DNA from 3 places in the Colwellia sp. KS18-150 genome. Region 2 is predicted to be linked to each of the others. Evidence: predicted binding sites of a transcription regulator. Region 2 holds the regulator's gene; each other region holds the start of a gene.
What was found. The regulator FliA, encoded in region 2, starts transcription of late flagellar genes. The targets are predictions, from matches to a motif close to CTAAAGNTNNNNNNNNNNNNGCCGATA.

Region 1: AC27IF_RS05520 (flagellin N-terminal helical domain-containing protein) is a predicted target of FliA. The motif match lies at 6,767-6,793, and genes of this name have one in related genera.
Region 3: AC27IF_RS02810 (HAMP domain-containing methyl-accepting chemotaxis protein) is a predicted target of FliA. The motif match lies at 3,503-3,529, and genes of this name have one in related genera.

What each region holds. Positions count from the first base shown of each region.
Region 1 is NZ_BAAJMC010000003.1:13-8,237, reverse strand. It holds gene AC27IF_RS05550 (flagellar basal body P-ring protein FlgI) at 1-334, shown strand, start outside; gene flgJ (flagellar assembly peptidoglycan hydrolase FlgJ) at 397-1,449, shown strand; gene flgK (flagellar hook-associated protein FlgK) at 1,495-3,465, shown strand; gene flgL (flagellar hook-associated protein FlgL) at 3,480-4,685, shown strand; gene AC27IF_RS05530 (flagellin N-terminal helical domain-containing protein) at 4,863-5,678, shown strand; gene AC27IF_RS05525 (flagellin N-terminal helical domain-containing protein) at 5,869-6,681, shown strand; gene AC27IF_RS05520 (flagellin N-terminal helical domain-containing protein) at 6,874-7,686, shown strand; partial or broken gene AC27IF_RS05515 (flagellar protein FlaG) at 7,800-8,225, shown strand, end outside.
Region 2 is NZ_BAAJMC010000007.1:41,906-50,130, reverse strand. It holds gene AC27IF_RS10935 (chemotaxis protein CheA) at 1-552, opposite strand, end outside; gene AC27IF_RS10930 (protein phosphatase CheZ) at 565-1,308, opposite strand; gene cheY (chemotaxis response regulator CheY) at 1,400-1,783, opposite strand; gene AC27IF_RS10920 (RNA polymerase sigma factor FliA) at 1,852-2,571, opposite strand; gene AC27IF_RS10915 (MinD/ParA family protein) at 2,666-3,508, opposite strand; gene flhF (flagellar biosynthesis GTPase FlhF) at 3,594-5,141, opposite strand; gene flhA (flagellar biosynthesis protein FlhA) at 5,191-7,293, opposite strand; gene flhB (flagellar biosynthesis protein FlhB) at 7,429-8,225, opposite strand, start outside.
Region 3 is NZ_BAAJMC010000001.1:598,252-606,476, forward strand. It holds gene AC27IF_RS02805 (TonB-dependent receptor plug domain-containing protein) at 1-729, shown strand, start outside; gene AC27IF_RS02810 (HAMP domain-containing methyl-accepting chemotaxis protein) at 1,336-3,354, opposite strand; gene AC27IF_RS02815 (symmetrical bis(5'-nucleosyl)-tetraphosphatase) at 3,589-4,425, opposite strand; gene rsmA (16S rRNA (adenine(1518)-N(6)/adenine(1519)-N(6))-dimethyltransferase RsmA) at 4,431-5,312, opposite strand; gene pdxA (4-hydroxythreonine-4-phosphate dehydrogenase PdxA) at 5,377-6,360, opposite strand; gene surA (peptidylprolyl isomerase SurA) at 6,360-7,661, opposite strand; gene AC27IF_RS02835 (LPS-assembly protein LptD) at 7,726-8,225, opposite strand, start outside.

The DNA.
Region 1 (8,225 bases), on a different contig from region 2:
TGTTAACTCTCGAACAGGTACCATAGTTATTGGCTCAGAAGTGCGATTATTAGCTGCAGCCATTACTCATGGTGGTATTACCGTCTCTATTAATGAAGTGCAAAATGTTTCACAGCCGAATGCTTTTGCTGAAGGTGAAACTGTAGTAACTAATGAATCTGCGGTTAATGTAACCCAAAGCGACGCTCGTATGTTTGTTTTCAAACCGGGTGTCACCTTAGACACATTAGTACGAGCTATCAATGAAGTGGGTGCTGGGCCAGGGGATGTTATGGCGATATTAGAAGCACTTGATCAAGCGGGGGCTATTCGCGGCGAACTCATCATTATTTAAGTTATCTCGACACGTTTATCGTGCGGGTTAACTGATATTATGACTACAGGCTGGATCTAATAATGGATACTAACTTTAAACAAGCCCAAAACTTCCTAGAAATTAATGGCTTGAACTCAATTCGCCAACAATCAAAGTCGGCAGATGGTGATGCTAAAAAAGCGGCTTTGGAAGAAGCTGCTCAGCAGTTTGAAGCAATATTTACGCAAATGTTGCTAAAAAGCATGCGTAAAGCACAAGAAGTGTTGGAGTCCGATAGCCCATTTAATTCTCAATCTACTAAATTTTATCGTGATATGCATGATCAGCAAATGTCACTTGAGATGTCATCTAATGGCTCTTTAGGTTTATCTGAGTTGATTGTTCGACAATTAGGCGGTGATAGCGACAACTTCACTCCAAGAACAGTACTTCGAAATGACGGTAATCTTGAGGAAGTTAAAAAGCTTGCTAAAGAAGATAAACTGAATTGGGAAAAAACACCGCCAAATGACGAATATTTGCAGACTTATTTGAGCCGAGCAAACTCTTCAGCAACTGATGAAACTACCATTCCATTTAAAGCTCAAAAAACGGCTGCGAAGACGAATGAAATAACTCTTGATAGCAGTACTCCTGCAAGCGTCAAATTATCCACGCCAAACTTTTCAGCGCCTAAAGATTTTGTTACTGCGTTAACTGAGCCGGCAAAAGCCGTGCAGGAAAAACTCGGTGTTCCATTTCAAGTGGTTATTGCTCAAGCGGCACTGGAAACCGGTTGGGGTCAAAAAATAATTAAACACGATGACGGCACTAGTTCAAACAATTTATTTAACATAAAAGCCGATAACCGCTGGGCTGGCGATAAAATTCAAAAAGATACTTTAGAATTTGAACAAGGCACTATGGTGAAAAAATCTGCGCCATTTAGAGCTTACCAATCATTATCTGAAAGTGTTAATGACTATGTCAATTTCCTCTCAAGTGGCGATAGATATCAAGAGGCACTTGAAAATCCTAGTAATGTGGAACACTTCCTGCAAGGAATACAAAAAGCAGGCTATGCGACAGATCCACAATACGCCAATAAAATTATGGCAACACTGCGTACAGTCTCAAATTTAATAAGTAAATAAATTGATAATAGGTAGTTCGCTACCTCTTATGTTGAGGCATTAATTATGACAGTAAGTTTATACCAAACCGGCGTGAGTGGCTTATTAGCTGCTCAGCAGCAGTTGGCAACAACAGGTCATAATATATCTAATGTTAATACTGAAGGGTATACCCGTCAACGAGCCGAGCAGAATGCTTCTTTAGGTTTAACTAGCGGCTCTAATTACATAGGCTCGGGCACTTACGTTCAAGATATTACTCGTCTTTATGATCAATTCTCCTATAAAGAACAATTACTTAATCAATCTAATTTAGGCAATGCGAATGCTTTAAATGGCAGCTTAAATCAGCTTAATGACATCATGAGCTATTCTGGTCAAGCCATCATGAATTCAGTGGGGCAATTTTATCAGGCCGTTAATGGCATTGCTGATAATCCAAGCGATTTAGGCCTGCGTAGCATCGTCTTAAATCAAGCAGAATCATTAGCCGCAGACTTCAACGCCTTGAATCAAAATTTTGATGATATTGAAAAGTCTATTAATGGCGAAATTGCTCAGGTTGCCAGTAATATTTCAGAGATCTCTATTGAACTTGCCAAAATTAATGAAACTATTTTACAAGCAAAAGATTTAACACAAGCAGGTCAGCCAAATGACTTGTTGGATAAACGCGATCAATTAATTAATGAATTAGGTCAATACACCAATGTGAATACCGTCGAAGATACTAACGGTGTGATGACTGTAATGATAGGGCAAGGAACTACACTGGTTGCGGGTATTACGCCTTTAACAGTTAGTGTTGATGCTGGTGATCCTGATCCTTTAAAAACTCAGTTACGTTTAGTTAGCCCTAATTCTAGTGTTTCCATCCAAGGAGATACGTTAGGTGGGGCGCTTGGTGGTGCTTTTGAATTTAGAGATGAGCATTTAACCCAGATTCGCAGTGAAATTAATCGGTTATCCATGGCTATTGCTTCTACGTTGAATGATAGCCAAGCCGATGGTTTAGATTTAAATGGTCAGCAAGGCGCTAATATTTTCAATGATATTAACACCTCACAATTGCAGCAGGGACGAGTACTGTCGCCATCAACTAATGGCGGTAATTTACAGGCACAGGTCAATATTACTGATGTTTCGGCCTTACCTACGGATGAATTTGAAGTGCGATATAATGGCACTGATTACATCATGACAAACATGACTACTAACGCGACAACTAACCTTGGAGCGCCGGGCGCGGGAACTTATACTACTCCCTTTGGTTTTGAGTTTATTGAAAGCAGTGGCGCACCAGCGAATGATGATTCTTTTGTCGTTAGGCCAACAGAAAATAGTGCTGCCTTAATGAATGTAACATTAACTGATGGCGCAGGTATTGCTGCTAGCTCTGCTGTAGAGATCACCCCGTCAGATAATAATATTAGCGCCGGTAAAATTGCTATTGTAGATATGTTTGACCCGTTAAGTGCACAAGCAGCAATGCCTATCCGTATTGATGTTTTAGAAAGCCCTGTCGGAACGTTTAACTACACTATTACGGATAACTTAGGGGCAACATCAGCCCCAATTGCTTATACACCACCGAGTCAAACCATTGACTTGCCGCCATTGCCGGCAACGGCAAGCTTTCAGGTGGAAATTTCTGGTACCCCATCAGGCTCAGCGCCTAGTGCCCCTGAACAATTTTTTATTGATGATGCTTTTGGTTTGGGTAATAACAGCAACATTGTTGCTATGGCTAAAACTCAAGAAGCTGGCGTGTTAAATGGTGGCAAAGAAACCTTTAGCCAAAGCTTAGCGATTTCAACTTCGGTTGTTGGCTCTAAGTCAAGCTCAGCAAAGCTAGTGGCTGAAACTGCAGAAGCACTGTATACCCAAGCATATAATCGCAATCAAGAAACATCAGGGGTTAACCTTGATGAAGAGGCGGCTAACTTATTGAAGTTTCAGCAAGCTTATCAAGCAGCGTCACAAATCATTTCAGTTGCCAATACTATTTTTGACACATTACTGGCAGCCGCTAGGTAAATAAGGAGTCATTTATGCGAGTCTCTACTCAACAGTTTTATTTTCAAAATGCTCAACAGCTGAGTAATAAACAGTCTGATGTTAATGATCAAATCCAATATTTAGCGAGCGGTAAAAGAGTGTTAACGGCGAAAGATGATGCTGTTTCTTATGGTACGTTAGCGGGCTATAAAGATGGCTTGGCTAATATTGAAAAATACCAACGAAACCTTAATCAAGCTGAAAACCGTAACAGCCTTCAAGAAGTCTCTTTCGCCAGTGCTGAAGATGTGATGCAGCAGCTTAAGCAATTATTCATTCAAGCTAATAATGGTACTTTATCTGATGACAGTATTAAGTCTTTAGCTGAGCTAGGAAAGAATACTCAGTCACAATTGCTCGATATTGCTAACACGCAAGATGAATCTGGTGATTACATTTATGCCGGTTATCAGGTTGACGTGCAGCCATTTACCTTACAGCCAGATGACTCTGTTATTTATCACGGTGATAGCGGTGTCAGAGAGCTGCAAATAGCTAAAAACGTGATGGTTGATATTAATCAGTCTGGTGATGATGCTTTTGAAAAAGTCCCTAATGATATTGGCGACTTTTCAGCAAATTATAATACTAATACTTCGGGTATTTCGGTTAACAAAGCTGTAATAGCTAATCCCGGCGCTTATGATACGGTTACTAACCCACCTGATTACAATTTCAATTTTGCTTCTGCAACAGACTTAACCGTGACCGATGGTAATGGTGCTGTTGTATTTAATACTACCACTTATGCGCCAGGGCAAACCGTTGCCTTTAATGGTGTTGAAGTGCAGATTAGCGGCAACCCGTTGCCGGGTGATGACTTTGATTTAACTCCGCAAGCCGATATCAGTATTTTTGACACGGTTAAAGCCGCTATCGACTGGATGAATGTTGGTGTTAACCCAGCCGATCCTGTTCAACATAAAGTTGATTACGATGTGATTTTAGGTCAATTAGATGAAGCCTTAAACCATATGACAGGCAGAAGAGCTGAAGCAGGGGTGAGACTTACGCTGATTGATAATCAAGAATCTAATCACCTAGATGCAGAGCTTTACCTATCTTCGGGGCGCTCTAACATTGAAGATTTAGATTTTGCTAAGGCTGTCGCAACGTTCGAACAGTCACAAGTGTCATTACAAGCAGCGCAGCAAAGCTTTGTACAAATTAAGAATTTAAGCTTGTTTAATTATTTGTAATGACCGTCAATTAATTTTGGCATGCAACATGCATTTAATATTTTGATAAGAATTTTAATAAAACAGTAAACGTTAAATTTAACTTAGTAGTACAAGTTAAACAGTAATTTAGAAAATGTGTGGTTCCCAAACGATTTTGTTATCTAAGAGCCACCCTAAAATTAGGAGATGATAACAATGGCTTTAGTCGTCAATAGTAATATCGCATCGTTGAACTCGCAGCGTCAATTGGCTCAATCTACCAATGATTTGACAACTTCATATGAACGTTTGTCTTCTGGTAAAAGAATTAACAGTGCCAAAGATGATGCCGCAGGTTTACAAATATCTGCACGTTTAACTTCACAAATAAATGGTTTAAATCAAGCTTCTCGAAACGCTAATGATGCCATCTCTTTGGCGCAAACCGCTGAAGGCGCGTTAGACGAATATACCAATACCGTTCAGCGTATGAGAACCCTAGCAGTACAAGCATCAAATGGTTCAAATACCGAGGTTGATTTAGCGGCACTTAACACTGAGTTTACAGAGCTTGAGCTAGAATTAGATAGAATATCTAACGACGCTAGCTTTGGTGGTGTAAATTTATTAGATGGTACCTATTCGGCTAACTTCCAAATTGGTGCTGATGCCGGACAAACTATTTCAATTACTATAGCAGCAAGCTTCTCTGCAACCGCGGTGGGTGCTGTCGGTAGTATTACTAGTTTCGATGGGGCGCAGTCAAGAATTACCAATTTAGATTCTGTGTTAGCGACAGTTAACAGTACGCGTTCTGATTTAGGTGCGAAGCAAAATCGTTTTTCAAGTGTAATCCGTAGTAATGAAAATGCCGCAGAAAACGTATCCGCGTCACGTTCACGTATCGAAGATGCCGATTATGCAGCTGAATCAGCAATGCTTGCTCGTAACTCAGTGTTACAACAAGCGTCTAGTTCAATGTTGGCACAAGCGAATCAGCAACCACAAATAGCGCTATCTTTACTTCAGTAATCTACTGAATTTATTGGCCTAAAGCCAATAATAAGAAAAGTAAATAATTAAAGCTTACTTTGTTTTTAACGAAGTAAGCTTTTTTATTTTAAAAAAGATTAAAGTTATTTTCAATGTGTCCGATAACTTAGTTAACAGCGGTAAATTCATTAGTCTATTTACTGTTTAACCTAACTTTGAGGGTATCGAGATGGCTTTAAGTGTAAATAGTAATATTGCATCATTAAACTCACAGCGTCAGCTGTCAAATTCAACTAATGAATTAAATACTAGCTACCAACGTTTATCATCAGGCAAGCGAATTAACAGCGCTAAAGATGATGCGGCTGGTTTGCAAATTTCTAGCCGATTAACATCTCAAGTTAACGGGTTAAACCAAGGCTCACGTAACGCGAATGATGCTATTTCTTTAGCACAAACCGCTGAAGGTGCACTTGATGAATATACCAATACTGTACAGCGTATGCGTACCTTAGCCGTTCAAGCATCTAATGGTTCAAATACCGATGCTGATTTAGTGGCATTGAATACTGAGTATAGTGAACTTGAGTTAGAATTAGACCGAGTAGCGGCTCAAGCTTCTTTTGGTGGTACTAATTTATTAGACGGCTCTTATTCAGCAAACTTTCAAATTGGTGCTGATGCAGGGCAAACCATTTCAATTTCAATCGCACAGAATTTCTCATCAACTAACATTAATGCTGCCGGCTCTATCACCAGCTTTAATGGTGCGCAATCGCGTATAACTGATTTAGATACTGTGCTTTCTACGGTCAACAGCACTCGTTCAGATTTAGGTGCTAAACAAAACCGTTTTTCAAGTGTTATTCGTAGTAATGAAAATGCAGCAGAGAATGTTTCAGCATCGAGATCTCGTATTGAAGATACCGATTATGCGGCAGAATCAGCGCAATTGGCACGTAACTCTGTATTACAACAAGCAGCTAGTTCAATGTTGGCGCAAGCAAATCAGCAGCCACAAATAGCTTTGTCGTTATTGTAATTGAGCTTTGATAAGTTGTTATATACTTTTAATACAACAACTTATCAATAATATGAAAATTAAATGAAAGAAATTGAAAATATTTCTAAAGTAATTTAAACGTTAACCGATAACTTAATTAGTAATCAATTTTGTTAACAACCAATTTTAGTTGTAAATAGAAAAACGGATAGAATCCAATAGGGGCATATCATGGCTTTATCAGTAAATAGTAATATCGCATCGTTAAACTCTCAACGTCAGTTGTCAAACTCAACTAATGAGTTAAACACTAGCTATCAACGTTTGTCGTCAGGTAAACGTATTAACAGTGCTAAAGATGATGCTGCCGGCTTACAAATTTCTAGCCGTTTAACTTCACAAGTAAATGGTTTAAATCAAGGCTCACGTAATGCCAATGATGCAATTTCATTAGCACAAACGGCTGAGGGTGCACTTGATGAATATACTAATACAGTACAACGTATGCGTACGTTAGCAGTACAAGCATCAAACGGTTCAAATACCGAAGCAGATTTAGCTGCACTTGATACTGAGTACACTGAATTAGAATTTGAATTAACGCGTATCTCTGAGCAAGCTTCATTTGGTGGTACAGCTTTATTAGATTCTACTTATTCAGCTAGTTTCCAAATTGGTGCTGATGCCGGTCAAACGATTTCTATTACAATCAGTGCTAGTTTCTCTGTTGCCGCAATTGGTGCAGCAGGTAACTTGACAACATTTGCTGATGCGCAATCAGTTATTACTAACTTAGATAGCGTTTTATCAACGGTAAACAGTACTCGTTCAGATTTAGGTGCTAAGCAAAACCGTTTCTCAAGTGTTATTCGTAGTAATGATAATGCTGCAGAAAATGTATCAGCATCTCGTTCACGTATCGAAGATACTGATTATGCTGCAGAGTCAGCAACGTTAGCACGTAACTCAGTATTGCAACAAGCAGCTAGCTCAATGTTGGCACAAGCGAATCAGCAGCCACAAATTGCATTGTCATTACTGTAATTGTGATGCCCTATAGGTAATTTAAGGGGCACTCAAAATGAGTGTCCTTTAGTCGTTTAGGGTTGCTATAACTAAATGGTTAGTTGTAGCTACTAAGTAGGTAGGGGTTTATTATGTCCACATCGGTAATAACGTCTCATGGTGCAGGTTTAAATGCAGATATCACTGCGCCGAGTCAAATAAACACTAAGCAAAACCGAAGTGAGTTAACAGCGAGCGAAGAGCCGCTTAAACAAGCCAATGGCAATTCTGTGCCGGTGGAAAGTTTAGCACAACTAAAAGCTGCTGAAGCACAGCTTAAGCAAGATGAAGCTAATCAGCAAGAATCAGAGCAATCACAAAGTCTTATTGAAGAGTCTATTGAATCTGTTGCTAATTTTGTTAACTCAGTAAGTAAAAATGTTGATTTCTTGGTTGATGAAGACTCTGGCAGAACCGTTATTAAGATTATTGATGTTAAAAGCCAGGAGTTGATCAGACAGTTTCCTTCCGATGAAATTATCTCCATGGCAACTCGCATTAAAGAGCTGCAAGAACAA
Region 2 (8,225 bases):
TGCTTCAACAGTGCTGGGTGAACCACCACCATGTAATTCATCTAAAAGACGCTCAAATTCGTCTTCACTCATTTCATCATTAGCATCAGCGGCTTCAATTACAGGCTCAGGTACATCAGGCACTGCAACTACGGCTTCAGGCTGTGATGCTGTTTCTTGTCCTTCAGGAACACTTAGGCGGTTGAGCTCAGCAAGTAATGCAGGCTCTGCAGCAACCAATGGTTCCCTGTTTTGTACCAAAGCAAACATGTCATTAACAGTATCAAGCGCAGATAAAATAGTATCCATTAATTCTGCAGTAACTGAACGTTGTCCGTTACGAAGTAAATCGAATATATTTTCTGCGCCATGACAAACATCAACTAATTCCGTTAATGAAAGAAATCCTGCTCCACCTTTTACGGTATGGAAGCCTCGGAAAATTGCATTAAGTAAATCAGCGTTATCAACATCATTTTCAAGTTCAACTAATTGCTCTGAAAGCAATTCAAGTATTTCACCCGCTTCAACTAAAAAGTCTTGTAGAATTTCTTCATCAGCTTCAAAAGACATTCGTAACTCCTATTAAAAACCGAGGCTTGATAAAAGATCATCTACATCATCTTGATCTTCAACAACATCATCTCTATTTTCGGTATTAACTATTGGCCCTTCAACAAGGTTTTCACCTACTTTAGGAGTTGATTGCTCTTCTCCTTCTCCTGAAGTGATACCAAATGCAGTTAACATATTGATCAAACTATCTTCAACTTCACGTACTAGATCAATTACCTTGCGGATAACTTGGCCAGTTAAATCTTGAAAATCTTGTGCCATTAATACGTCAGTCATTAAGCTATGGATATGTTGAGTTTCTTTACCTGTTGTTAGCAGTAAAGTATCAATGTCACCACATAAATCTTTAAACTCTTTTAAGTCAATTTCATTATTCATTAGCTTAGTCCACGCAGGATTAACTGCACGTACTTGGTCAGCAATGTTATCCACTACCGGGAATATTGACTCAACCGCATCCATGGTTTTATTAGCCGCTTCTTCTGTGCGAGTAATAACATAGTTCAATCGTTCTTTAGCATCCGGAATATCGGCCGTTGCTAAGTCATTTAAACGGGAATCTAGCTGAAAATTTGTTAACGAGTCATGAAGTTGACGTGTTAACTTACCTATTTCAGCAAATAATTCTGAGTTGATTGGGTTTTGAATTTCAGCAACAAGCGCATCCGCTTTGTCTTGCTGATCAGTTTCTAAAAACTCAACCAAAGATTTAGCCTGCTCTAAAGAAACACGGCCCATCATTGCGATACTCATGCAAAGTCCTTAACTATTAAACCAAAGCATTACTTTGTTTTATCGGGAAATTTTCATTTACCTTTAGGAAACTCCCCAATAAAAACAAAAACTAAGCTAAACGTTCAAAAATTTTGTCTAGTTTCGTTTTTAGCGTTGCTGCGGTAAATGGTTTAACAATATAGCCATTAACACCTGCTTGAGCAGCCATAACAATTTGCTCTTTTTTAGCTTCAGCAGTGATCAGCAATACAGGAATATGCGATAAACTTGCATCAGCACGTATAGCTTTTAATAAGTCAATTCCCTGCATGCCAGGCATATTCCAATCGGTAACGACAAAATCAAAATCGCCACCTTGAAGCATAGGTAAAGCAGTACTACCATCATCAGCTTCTTGAATGTTAGTAAACCCTAAATCGCGCAACAAATTTTTCACTATTCGTCTCATTGTTGAAAAATCATCAACTACAAGCACTTTCATATTTTTATCCAAGGCACCCTCCGGCGAAACATTCAAGTTTCAAATTAATATATATATTACTAAGTTACTACTTATTCTACTCAACTTTGCCAAGATTGCATACGTGATTTTAAACGATGCATTGCTTGACTATGTATTTGACTGACCCGTGATTCACTCACGTCAAGAACTTGGCCAATCTCCCGTAAATTTAATTCTTCATCGTAGTACAGTGACAGTACTAAAGCTTCACGCTCTGGTAAAGAGGAAATACACTCACTAAGGCCTTTTTTAAAAGCACTATGTTCAATGTCTTGATATGGATCATCTGAGTGAGATGATTCATCAAAATTGATAGCATCTTCACTAACACCAAGATCATCAATACCGAGTATTTTTCCTGTACTAACCTCGCTTAATATATGATGGTATTCATTTAATGAAATATCAAGTTTTTCAGCCACTTCTATATCGGTAACATCTCGGCCTAATTCAGCCTCTAGTTGTTTTATCGCTTCACTTACCATGCGACTATTTTTATGCACAGAGCGAGGAGTCCAATCGCCACGGCGCATTTCGTCTAACATTGCACCACGAATACGGATTCCAGCAAAGGTTTCAAAACTTGCACCTTTGGTATTATCAAAATTATTTGCCGCTTCAAATAAACCTATCATTCCCGATTGAATTAAATCGTCAACGATAACACTGGCGGGTAATCTTGCTAATAAATGGTAAGCAATACGTTTGACTAAGACGGTATGCTGCTCTAATAACACCGTTTTATCAATTTGATTGTTATAAGCATTAGCTTTTGCCACGTTATATCGTTCTCACTCAAAATTTATAGTTTATTTAAAATGGTTACGTTTTCAGTTTAATATATCTACCCTGTTAAGGGTGGTGAATCAATGACTAATAATCAAGTAATTGTTCAATAAAAAACTCTAAATGACCTGAGGCTTGTTTAGGAATAGGCCAATTTGTCACTTTGGTTGCTAAGCCTTTAAAAGCTTTAGCTGCAGGTGACTCAGGGAACGCTTCAACAATGGCCTGTTGTTTTCGTACTGATTTTCGAATATTTTCATCAAAAGGTATGACGGCAACTAATTCAAGCGCAACATCTAAAAACCTATCAGTTACCTTGGTTAGTTTTGCAAAAAGTTGTTGCCCCTCTTTAGGAGTACGTACCATATTGGCAACCACTTTGAATTTAAACACGCCATGATCTCGGCTTAATAACTTCATCAGCGCATAGCAATCGGTAATAGACGTAGGCTCATCGCAAACAACTAGCATCACATCTTGCGATGCTCTAGTAAAGCTCAACACCATATCTGAAATACCCGCTGCTGTATCAACGATGAGTACATCAAACTGAGTTTGCATTTCACTGAACGCGCGAATTAACCCTGCATGCTCTGATGGTGTTAAATCGACCATTGATTGTGAGCCGGAAGTTGCAGGAATAATTTTAATATTACTAGGACCAGTAATAATTATATCATCAAGCTCACATTCACCTGATAACACATGAGATAGGTTACGTTTAACTCTAAGCCCTAACATCACATCAACATTGGCTAAACCTAAGTCAGCGTCTAGCACTAAAACTCGTTTGCCTTGTTGACCTAAAGCTATAGCAGTATTTAGCGATACGTTAGTTTTACCTACACCGCCTTTACCACCTGAAACTGCGATTACTTTAACTTTTTTTAAGTCCTGCATTTTTCTTAAGCCGCTCGCTTGATCTGCCATTAACGTTACTTCTTTGATAATTCTTATTATATTACTTCTTTACAGCCGTGAAGAAAACTACAATTAATAAAACTTATATCTCGGTTTATATAACTGCGGCTGGTGCTATTGGCATTGGCCGAGCAGTTGAATAAGAGGTATTTTTCGCTGACTTACTTGCCATTTTATCAGCAAGCGTAACTAATTTTTCAGCATTTGCAACTTTAATATCTTCAGGCACTCTTTGTCCGTCAGTAAGATACCCTATTGGCAAGCCATTTTGAATTGAAGTTGTAATTATTTCGCCAATACTGACACTTTCGTCCAGTTTAGTATAAATACAACCCGATAATGGTACTTTTTTAAAGCGATCGACATTTTCTTGCATAACTTGTTGTTGACTGTTAGCCGCCATCACTAAGTAATTACGAATTCTAACCCGCGTGTTCGAGACTAAATTGGCTAGATTTTCAGCCAATCGCATATCCCTTTGTCCCATACCTGCAGTATCAATCAGTACTAACTTTTTCTGGCTAAACTGTTGTAATAGTGTATCTAACGCTTGACCATCTTTGGCAAGTTTAACCTGACAACCAATAATTTTACCGTATGTTTCTAGTTGTTCAAATCCCGCAATTCTAAAAGTATCCGTAGAAATTAAAGCGACCTGTTCAGCACCATTTATTTGTGCGAATCGAGCGGCTAACTTAGCTATTGTTGTCGTTTTACCTACACCGGTTGGCCCAACTAAGGCAATAACACCACCACGCTGAATAATATCATTTTGTGTGGTATTTATTTGCTCGCTAATTAACTTAGTCGCCTCTTGCCATGCTTGTACTTCATGGTGCTGTGCGGGAATATAACCCGCTATCTGATCCGCTATTTGTTCATTCAGTCCTAATGCTAACAGTCTAGAAACTAGCACGGCTCTTTGAGGATCTTTTTGTGCCATGTCTTGCCACATTAAACCAGAAACTTGGTGCTCAAGAAGCTGTCTAATCGAAGCCATCTCTTGCTGAATTTTATCAAAATCTTGCTGGTTTACTGACGTTTGCTCTGTAGGTTGCTGGCTGTTTTTCTGTTCATTTAATTGTTTAGCCATTTGCTGAGCTTCAACTGAACTATGTTGCTCAGATTCACTAACTTGCATTGATTCTGTATTTAGCGCAGTAGATGTTTCATCAGGTGCAGGTATCGTCCCATCAGGACTTGAATGACGTAATCTTTCGGTAAAGCTTCGTAATTGTTGCTCAATATCATCATCAGCGTTTACAGAGGCATTTCTTTTATGCTCATCACCAATAGTATGGTTTACTTCTTTAGGTTGCTGCACTTGGCGGCCTAATAAAGCGGACAAACTATCCATTGGGATTTTGGGCTCAGTTCTTCCTGATTCTTCCGCATTGGGAACAGAAGTAGAAGGCGCACTAATATTAACGACATCATTGCTCATTTCACGTGGAAGATCGTCTCTTGTTTCAATGCTAGCCTGAGCTTCAGGTACAGATTGGCTATAATCTACAGCTGCCATTAATTCAACCCCTTCTGGGATTTTCTTATTTGACATAATAACCGCATCTACACCTAATTCTTCTTTAATTTGTGCTAATGCGCTACGCATATCTTTGGCAACAAAACGTCTAATTTTCACAGCTAACCTCTCATTTAGTAACTTACTCGCTCGTTACTTAAGCTATTATTTACTGCCCTATGGCACTAACAATTTTAATCTGTTTATCATCAGGTATTTCTTGATAAGAAATCACCCGCAAGCCAGGAATAGTGTATTTTACAAACTTAGCTAAAACGGTACGTAAAATCCCTGATGTTAATAATATTGGCGCTTCTCCGGCCATTTCCTGCTGTTGAGCACCATCAGTAAGTGATTTTTGTAAACGCTCAGCTAAACCAGGCTCAATGCCCGCGCCATCATCACCTGCCATTTGCATAGACTGGTGCAACATTTGTTCCAACTCAGGCGCCAAGGTTATGACAGGTACCTCTGAAGCAGAGCCTACTAGGTCTTGAATTATAAATTTACGTAAAGTAATGCGCACTGCCGCCGTTAATACTTCAGCATCTTGACTCTTAGGTCCATATTCAACAAGTGTTTGTACGATTGAGCGCATATCACGTACTGCTACCCCTTCATTCATCAGGCTTTGTAGTACTTTTACTACGGTGCCTAACGTTAAGGTATCCGGTATAAAACCTTCAACAAGTTTAGGGTAAGATTTTGCTAGCATATCAAGTAGGTTTTGAACCTCTTCATGACCAAGCAATTGTGATGCATTATTCGTTAGAATTTGGCTTAAATGAGTCGCTAATACCGTTGCCGAATCAACTACGGTATAACCTAATGTTTGTGCTTGCTCACGCTGATTTTGATTAATCCAAACTGCGTCGAGACCAAAAGCTGGGTCTTTAGTAGCAACCCCATCTAAGGTCCCAAAGACTTGTCCTGGATTAATTGCTAATTCTTGATCATGTCTGATTTCTGCGCTACCAATCGTTACTCCCATCAATGAAATTTGATAGCTGTTAGGATCTAAATCTAAATTATCACGAATATGTACGGCAGGTACCAAGAATCCGAATTCTTGTGAGAGCTTTTTACGAACCCCTTTAATACGGCTAAGCAACTCGCCACCTTGCGCTTTATCCACTAATGGAATTAATCGATAGCCAATCTCTAATCCAATTACATCAACATGATTCACATCATCCCAATCAAGCTCTTTTACTTCTTCTTCTTTTTGTTTATTTTGTGCTTGCTCTTCTTGAGCTACCTTTTCAATTTCAACGGCTTTATTTGCCTTACGTTTACTACCCAAATAGGCACTAGCCGCAATAACCGCAGCAAAAAACAAAAAGACAAAATGTGGCATTCCAGGAATAACACCCATGACGAACATGACACCTGCTGCGATATATAATGACTTCTCTTGTCCTAACTGGCTGCTTACTTGTTCTCCCATATCTTGGGAGGTGTTTTGTCTGGTTACAACTATCGCTGTAGCTACTGATAATAATAGACCAGGAATTTGTGCTACTAAGCCGTCACCAATAGTAAGTAAGGTATAAATCTCAACCGCACTATCAAAGGTTAAATCATGTTGCACCATACCAATGACTAAACCACCGATAATATTGATGAACAATATTAAAATACCGGCTATTGCATCGCCTTTTACAAATTTACTCGCACCATCCATTGAGCCATAAAAATCAGCTTCACTGGTCACTTCAATTCGACGCTCTCGAGCTTGCTCTTGATTGATGAAACCCGCATTTAAATCAGCATCTATCGCCATTTGCTTACCGGGCATTGCATCTAGAGTAAAGCGAGCAGTCACTTCAGCAATACGACCCGCACCTTTAGTGACAACGACAAAGTTAATGATAATTAGGATTAAAAATACCACTAAACCAACAGCGTAATTTCCACCTATGACCACTGAGCCAAAAGCTTCAATTACCTTACCAGCAGCGTCAGTACCTTCATGCCCTTCTAATAGAACCACACGAGTACTGGCGACATTGAGTGCTAAACGCAATATTGTTGCAATAAGAATAACAGATGGGAACGAGCCAAACTCGAGTGGCTTTAGGGTGTATACCGTAATGAGAAGTACAACCAGAGATAAAGCAATATTGAAGGAAAAGAGCACATCCAAAAGCCATGCCGGCATCGGTAAAACCACCATACCGAGCGCAGCCATAACGAGTAAAGGCGTACCTAAACCGGAAAAATGGCTTAATTTTGTTTGTTTAAATTGATTGATATAGGTGGTTAATTGCATTCGTTACTGCTAGCTCTTAATGATAATTTTTTGACGCTAGTTGTGAAATTGCAAAAGCTATACCAAAAATCAATTCGTGGCGAAGTTTAAACCTTAAAATAAAACGTTTAGCTGTTTATGCTTTGATTTAAGATCTTAGTACTTGAAGTCGTCTGGTATAGGTAAGTTTTTCGCAATTGGGATAGGTCTTTTAGCACGACCTCTTTTATGTAAGTCCAACTGATAAATAAAGGCTAATACTTGAGCCACAGCAGCAAATAGCTCTTCAGGAATATCTTGATCAACTTCCGCAGTATAATATAGTGAACGTGCTAAAGCGGGCGCAGGAATAATTTCCACACCATGCTCTTTACCTATAGTTCTAATATGAATTGCCATTTCATCAATGCCTTTTGCGATAAGAACAGGCGCACCACCTACTGCAGAGTCATACTTTAAAGCAACACTAAAATGTGTCGGGTTAGTGATAATCACATCAGCATTGGGCACTTCAGCCATTTGACGACGCTGTGACATTTCATATTGAGTACGTTTTATACGCCCTTTAATTTCAGGATTACCTTCAGTATTTTTATGCTCATCTTTTATTTCTTGTTTAGTCATTTTTAACTGACGAGTATGATTCCAAACCTGATAGGGGGCATCAATGGCGGCAATGATACCGACTGACAAAGAAAGGACTAAAAACATCCACAATAGCATGTTAACTGCATGTTCAAAGTTCGTTGGTATGGTTTCTAAACTTAAACCTAAAATTTGATCGAAGAAACTACTCAGCAATAAAAAAGCCACGATAAAAACGACGAAAAATTTTAACAAGGATTTTATTAACTCTACTGCGGCTTGTACACCGAACATACGTTTAAAGCCAGCGAGGGGTGATAATTTACTGGCTTTAGGTGCCATTGCTTCCCAAGAGAAACTCATACCAC
Region 3 (8,225 bases), on a different contig from region 2:
GAAGAGTCAACCAGTTATGCCATTGGTATGGTATATCAAACGGGTGATTTCTTCATGACGATTGATGCTTATAACATTGAAGTAACAGATCGTGTTGCTCAAACGGATAAGATTTTTATCACTCAAGAGAATGTTGATAACCTTCAAGGTTTATACCCAAGCCCTGAGTTGTTATTAGGTGGTTCTGTTACTTTCTTTGCTAATGATTTTGATACAACGACACAAGGTGTTGATGTAGTAATGAATTACGGTATGGATTTAATGGGTGGTGATTCTAAGTTAAGTCTTGCTTATAACTACAACACGACAGAAGTTGATGACCCAGGTTCATTTACCTCTGATTTCAAAGTTCGTCGTTTAGAAGAAGGTATTCCAGAGCACAGAGGAACACTTACCTTTGCTCAAAACTGGGATACTGTGAGCATGTTTGTTCGTGGTAACTACTTTGGCGAATGGTTTGCAACACATGCTGATGAGCCAGATGTAGATAGCTCATACGGTTGGTCTGAAACTGTTGGTTCATCGTTTACATTAGATGCTGAAGTTAGTTATTTTGTTAATGATAACTGGACATTGTCTTTAGGTGCTAACAACATTCTTGATACTGAAGCTCAAGAGCTTCAAAAGGATGGCGGTGCTTATGGCGTTGTTGGTGCTAAATACTATGAAAGTGGTCCATTTGATTACAATGGTGGATTCTACTACGTGAAAGCACAATATAACTTTTAATTAAAAGTTAATATTTAAAAAACCAGTAACTATGTTGCTGGTTTTTTTTGCTTAAAATATCACCCGCGACTTAACTAAATTGAGCTCAGATTAATACATGCTCCACTAAGGATCTTTTTGCCTACAACAGTGATAGATTTATTTGCAGTAAACAAGCTGTCGATACATGGATTTACTGTGTTTTTTTTAAATCATAAAACTAGAGAGCGATTTAGATTTGACCACTATATTTCATGTAATCAAATCATGTCTTAAACCGAGTACAGATTCACTCTCAAATTCTTATTTAATGATTACTAGTAAGAAATATGCCCGGTAAAGTTTTAATCTATTGGCTCTAACGCTCATTAAGTGATAAAGCTAATATCGACTAATAAGTGCTGTAGGACATCTTACGGTGCGAGTTTTTGAATATTGATAATAGAGTAAAAGGTTGAAGATAATGGCTAAAATTAAGTTATAGAGCACTATATAGACTACAAATGTATTTAATAAGTATTATCTTATGAACTAAATAAAAAAGCCCTGTTAGTTATTAAAACTAACAGGGCTTTTAATCAGGTATGAATTATCGAAAGGTTCGTTAAATCATAATAGGGTAACTAATTAAAGTTTAAATTCCTGTACTGATTGTTGTAGCTCTTCAGAGAGCTTAGCTACTTCACTACTTGAGGCTGCAGTTTGTTGTGAGCCGGCAGTGGTTTGCTCAGCTATGGCAACGATAGACTCTAAATTTTCGCTAATTTCATGGGCAACAACACTTTGCTCTTCAGCGGCGGTTGCGATTTGTGAACTACGGTCAAACGCCTCATGTACAGCATGGGTAATTGTTTCTAATGCTTTGTCTGCTTCTTCTGATTGACTCACACAATCATCAGCTTTAGATTGACCAGCATCCATTACGGTTACCGCTTTACCTGCACCTAACTGTAAGGCTTCAATCATAGTTTGAATTTCAGAAGTTGATTCTTGTGTTCTACTGGCAAGGGTTCTAACTTCATCTGCTACTACAGCAAAGCCACGACCTTGTTCACCAGCACGTGCAGCTTCAATAGCCGCATTTAATGCTAGGAGGTTAGTTTGCTCAGCGATACCACGAATAACATCTAAGATACCGCCGATAGAAGCGCTGTCTTGTTGTAACTGGTTAATAACTTGTGCTGCTGATTGCACTTCACCAGCGAGCTGTTCGATGGTTTTTCTATTGCGACCTGAAATAGTTTTAACGCGCTCAGCTTCATCATCAGCATGCTTGATCTCACCTAATGCATCATTAGCACTAGATAGTACGCTTTGAGCAGTACTGCTCATTTCTGTTGTTGCAGAAGCTGCTTGTTCAACTTGGTTGCGTTGTTCTTCAATTGCCGTTGTACTTTCTGCTGTTACAGCTGAGGTTTGCTCTGCGGCGGCGGCAAGTTGAGAAGAGCGATTTACAATGCCCTCAATTAAGTTTCTTAAGCTATCAATTAACAAATTACAGTTTTTAGCTAGTTGTGCAAACTCATCTTGACCACTTTCATCTAGCTTGCGGGAAAGATCACCAGAAGCAACAATGTTAAGCATGTCATTTACACGTGCTAACGGGCGAGTAATACTAATTAAAGTAAATCGAGCGATTACGATAGCGATAATGATAGAAACGGCCATGATAATCGCTGTTTGCGTATTACCACTTGAAACTGAACCTTTTACTCGTTCACTTGCTTCCATGGTCGTTTGATTAGCTAATTCAACCTGCTTATCTAATATTTTATTAACTTGCTTAGTATTATCTTCAACTGCTTTAAGCATATTTTTAGCTTGCTGGTTTGCAGATAATTGCGAGCGTTTATGAGAGATTATACCAGTACTTTCAGAAAGCAAATCTTCAAGGTCAGTAAACGAAGCTGCTAAGTCTTCTGCAACATCATCAATGTTATTCATTTGAAGTTCAGTGATAATATCTTTTACAGAGCCTTGAGCTCCTTCCAAGCTAAATGATATTTCACTTTCTATTAACTCTGCTGTGGTATCAGCTAACGTATCACGGTACTCAAAAGATGATGACACAATACTGTTAAATTGATTTTCTAGCTGCTCACTTAAGCTAATTGCACGTTGTAATTTACTATCAGCCAGATCATGATCAGCTAAATCGAGTAGAAGAGTTACCGCATCATCTGCTTTTTCTTCTAAATCACTTACTTTTTCAGTTAATGCATTTTTTTGTTCGATAGACGTTTTTCTATTTTCAAATACTGATAACGCACCTTGTTCAAAACTAGTATAAATACTGGTTACTTTATTTAAGTTAGTGATCAGGTTGCTTTCATTTTGCACTAAGGTTTTTAATTGCTTAAAGGCTGGTGAAAATTGCGTATTAACAACATTAAACGCTTGTAAATTTTCATCAAGCGTATCCAACTGAGCTTCGTAAAAGCCCTTTAGCGTAAGATTGGCCATCTTATTTAATTCAAGGGTTAATTGATTACTGCCCTTTAATGTAGGGATCGCTAATTGGTTTTGTTGTTCTGTTGAGTCACTAATGGTATTTAGGTTAACCCAAGAAATAACACTAGTTAAAACAAGTAGTATCAAGATAATGGTAAAGCCACCAATAATTCTCATTGCTACAGTTAAATTCATAAATACCACCAGTTAGTTAAAAAGCAAATGCATTGATTATTAGAATAACGTCTAGTTAAAAGAAGGGATTATTCTATTATGTTAGTTTATATTTTTTCTTTTGCGTAAGCTTTTTGTCCATTTAAAGCTATTAAAGTCGCCTATTACTTATCGGCCGAACACTGAATATGTTTAATAATGTTTCAGAGTTATGAGGAGTATATCAAGCTGAATAAGTTTTTCACCCTTAAATCGCTACATAGGTGCAATTTTATGTGCAGGCTCAATAAATATTTTCTTGTCATGCCAACGTAATAATGTGAGATGATTACCCCATACACAGCCAGTATCAAGAGCGTAAATGTTGTTATGTGAACACTTACCCATCAGAGCGGCCCAGTGACCAAATACCCAAGTTGTGGTGTTAATCTCACTTGATAACTCGTACCAAGGGAGTAACTTGTTTTTATTCTGGGGAATCGACAAACAAGTTGGCGATGATTTTTGTTCAAATTCTAGATGTTTTTTTTCATCACAATAGCGCATGCGAGTAAAAGCATTAATGGTATAGCGAAACCTTTCTTCTTCGGTTTTTGCTTGTTGCCAGTCATTCGGTCGCTCTCCATACATTTGCTTGAGCCAATATTCTTGTTTGTTGGAGCAAAGTTTTTTGTGGGCAGAGTTAGCCTGTGTAATCGCTTCATTTAACTGCCATTGTGGTGATATGCCGGCATGGCTCATATAAGCATTTTCACCATTTATCTGTTGTAATAAAGGCTGCTGGGCTAACCATTGCATTAACTCTGCTACATCACTTGATTCAAGAAGCTTTGCAAGCTTATCTTGTTTTTTTACTTTTTTTATACCGGCATAAACAGCAAGTAAATGAAGATCGTGATTACCTAATACCACATTGGCAGATTGATTAAGTGATTTGATAAATCGTAATGTTGCTAAAGAATCAGGCCCTCGTGCTACCAAATCACCCGCGACATAGAGTTGATCTACTTTTTTGTCAAAGTTAACTTGGCTAAGTAATGCTTTTAGCTCTTGATAACAGCCTTGAATATCACCTACTAAATAGATAGCCATGACAATTAGCCTTTAGCTTTAGCCTTTTGCTGTGCGGCTTTTAGTGCTTTTCTGGATAACTGACTTTTGTCATCATCTTTAATTTCTAGTGGATTATCAGTGACAAAATTTGCCAGTTTAATGTAATCATCTAATGACAGATTTTCAGGACGTAAATTGGCATCAATATTAAGTGATTCAAGTTGCTCGACATTAATCAGCTTCTTAAAACTGTTGCGGATAGTCTTTCTGCGCTGGTTAAAAGCGGTTAAGCAAACAGTATTCAGAGCATTAATATCTTTTACTGGGTTAGCAATCTCTTTATGAGGTACTAAGCGAACAATCGCAGAGTCTACTTTGGGAGCAGGTTTGAATGCTTCTGGACCAATCTCCATCACAGGTAATACTTGGCACTGATATTGTGTCATGATAGATAACCGACCGTAAGTTTTACTATCGGGACCTGCTGCCATACGCTCAACCACTTCTTTTTGCAGCATAAAATGCATATCTTTTACTTTATCTTTAAAAGTTAACAAGTGAAAGATTAAAGGCGTAGATATATTATAAGGCAGGTTACCAAATATACGCAGAGGCTTATCTTCTGCAAGCTGAGCAAAATCAAAATTTAAAGCGTCTATTTCATAAATCGTTAAATGAGGAGCTAAGAATGGGTGATGACGTAGGCGATGCGCTAAGTCTCTATCTAGTTCAACTACCGAAAGCTTTTCAGCGCGCTCCACTACTGGCTCCGTTAGTGCGCCTAGTCCAGGCCCAATTTCGACTAAGTTTTCACCTGGCTCCGGATTGATGGCATCAACAATGTCACTGATTACAGAGTCGTTGTGTAGAAAATTTTGACCAAAGCGCTTTTTAGCCTGATGACCTAAGTGGGTTTTGCTATTCATAGTATCTCTTTTACAATTCGTTTTCGTAATGTGCTTATTAATAGCTTTACGTTAGGCTGATATTTTATTTACTGCTATTGGCTAAATTGATAGCACTTTTCATGGCTTCCATCATACTGCCAGAGTCTGCTTGGCCTTTTCCTGCTAATTCAAGTGCGGTGCCATGATCAACAGAGGTACGGATAAAAGGTAAACCTAAAGTGATATTTACGGAGGAGCCAAAACCTTTATATTTTAAAACCGGTAAACCTTGATCATGATACATACTTAAAATAGCATCAGCCTCTTTGAGGTATTTTTCTTGGAAAATGGTATCGGCAGGTAGTGGCCCTATGATATCCATACCTTCTGAACGTAATTCTTCGAATGCAGGGATCATGGTATCAATTTCTTCACTGCCTAAATGACCATCTTCACCAGCGTGAGGGTTTATGCCACAAGCATAAATTTTCGGTGCAGCGATACCAAATTTAGTTTTTAAATCTTGGTGCAAAATGCGCGTGACTTTTTGTAATCGTTCATAAGTAATCGCTTTAGATACATACGCGAGTGGGATATGTGTAGTGACTAATGCTACACGTAATCCTTCTGTAGCTAGCATCATCACAACATCAGAACAATTAGCTTGATGGGCAAAATATTCAGTATGACCGCTAAACGGGATACCCGCTTTATTAATTAATCCTTTATGAACAGGCCCGGTAACAATAGCATCAAATTCACCAGACATATTTTTATCACTAGCGACTTTTAGCGTATCAACGACGTAAGCACCGTTATTAGTATCAAGTTCGCCTGCTACACAAGAGGTTGCAAGGGGGATGTCTAATATCGTTAAACTACCTGCTTCCTGTGGCGTAGCTTCGCTTTTAGCGTCATATTCATTTAAAGTGACCGGGATATTAAGCTGTTTTGCTCTTGCTTCAATAAGAGCTTTTGAGGCAACAACGACAATCTGTACAGGCCAACTTTGTTGAGCAATAGCTATGACTAAATCTGGTCCTATGCCGGCTGGCTCACCAGGCGTTATAGCAATACGCTTACTCATTAGTTGTTGTCCTGTTCGAAAATCTCAATATAGGCTTCATCGCGGGTTTCTTTTATCCAGCGAGCACTCTCAACACCAAATTTACGGTTATAGAGAATTTGATGAGCACGATTTTGGTTCATTTGAGAGGTGGCATCCACCATACGTCTGTCGTGAAGTTGTACTATATGCCAACCAAATGATGAACGAAATGGTTTGTGATACTCGCCTTTAGACATTGTGGCAAGTGCCTCTTTAAATGCAGGATCATAACTTGTTGGATCAGCCCAACCTAAATCACCACCACGTACTGATGTAGGGCCTTCAGAAAACTCTTTGGCAAGGTCTTCAAATGTAGCTTCACCGGCATCTATTTGATCTAAGAATCCTTGTAATTGTTCTTCGGCTTTAGCTTCACTTAAAATAATCGATGGTTTGATCAAGATATGGCTAGCATGAACTTCTTCTACCTCGACCACTTGACGGCCACGAATATCAAGTACTTTAACAATACTAAATCCTAAACCTGTACGAATTGGCCCTACGACTGTGTCTTTATCTTTGCCATCAATCAACTCCGAAAATAATGTTGGCATTTCATTAATGTTTTTCCAACCTAAATCACCACCTTCAAGTGCATTGGCACCACCAGAAGATGCTATAGCTATTTTAGTGAAGTCTGAGCCGGTATTAAGTAATTCAATAACTTTATCAGCACGATCTTTTGCTGCGGTCATTTCTTCTTGATTAGCATCGGTAGGAAATTCAATTAAGATGTGCCCAATATGATATTCAACATCATTGTTGGTTTGCTCTTTCATTAAATCGAGTAAGTTTGAAACTTCTTGTGGAGAAACATATATTCGACGTCTTACTGAGTTACGGCTTACTTCACCAGAGATTATTTCAGTACGAATATTCTCACGGTATTTTTCATAATCATTGCCGTCGTTTATGATTGCTTCACGAAATTGTGACAAGGTTAGTTTATTCTCTTGTGCCATATTGCCTATGGTTTGATCTAATTGAGCATCACTTACTTGTACACCCATACGTTCACCAATTTGTAACACAAGGCTGTCATTAATTAATTTATCCATGACTTGCGTGCGTAATGCTTTATCTGAAGGCAGAGATTGCTGGCTTTTTGCAGCTTGCGCTTTAATGTTTTTTAATAAATCTTGAACTTCAGACTCAAGTACCACTGAGCCATTCACTATGGCTGAAACTTTGTCTAATTGTTCTTCTTTCGCTTGCGCGGATATTAATGTACTTACTAGTAATATACTGGCTAAGGTAACTTTATTGACTAATTTTTTCATGAAATACTTATCTTCTAATACTAAAATTATAGGTAAATTGCTCAGCAATTGATGGTGAATATTGCTAATTCTGTAAGTAATAAGGGCGTTTATAGCCGAATATACTTTCGTTAAACATTTCTTGTGTACCAATGGGATCTTGCTTCCCATTGAGTCCTTTGATGATGAACTGTAGCACAAAACCACTGTTAAATTCATCGCGGTTTTCATTGTATATGCCATCATCGCTTAGATTTGAATTGATATGTCTATGATAGGCAACACGTAGTGCCCAACAACAGCTCTCATATTGAAAGCCTGCATAACTTTCTAGACTACGACTATTTTTCAAGTCTTCTGTTAAGCGACCCACAAAAGCCCAATCTTTGTTAATGGCGAAATTCGCAAGTAACGAAGCTTGCTCTAAGCTATTACCTGAGACATTACGAGTGTACCTATGGTTCAATTGAACTGAATTATATTTATCAATTTGGTAATTTAATGCAACTTGACCCTTGTTGGTGTAGTCATCAATAGTATTATATTGAATGTCGGCGCTGATTTGCCATTTATGGTTTAATCGAT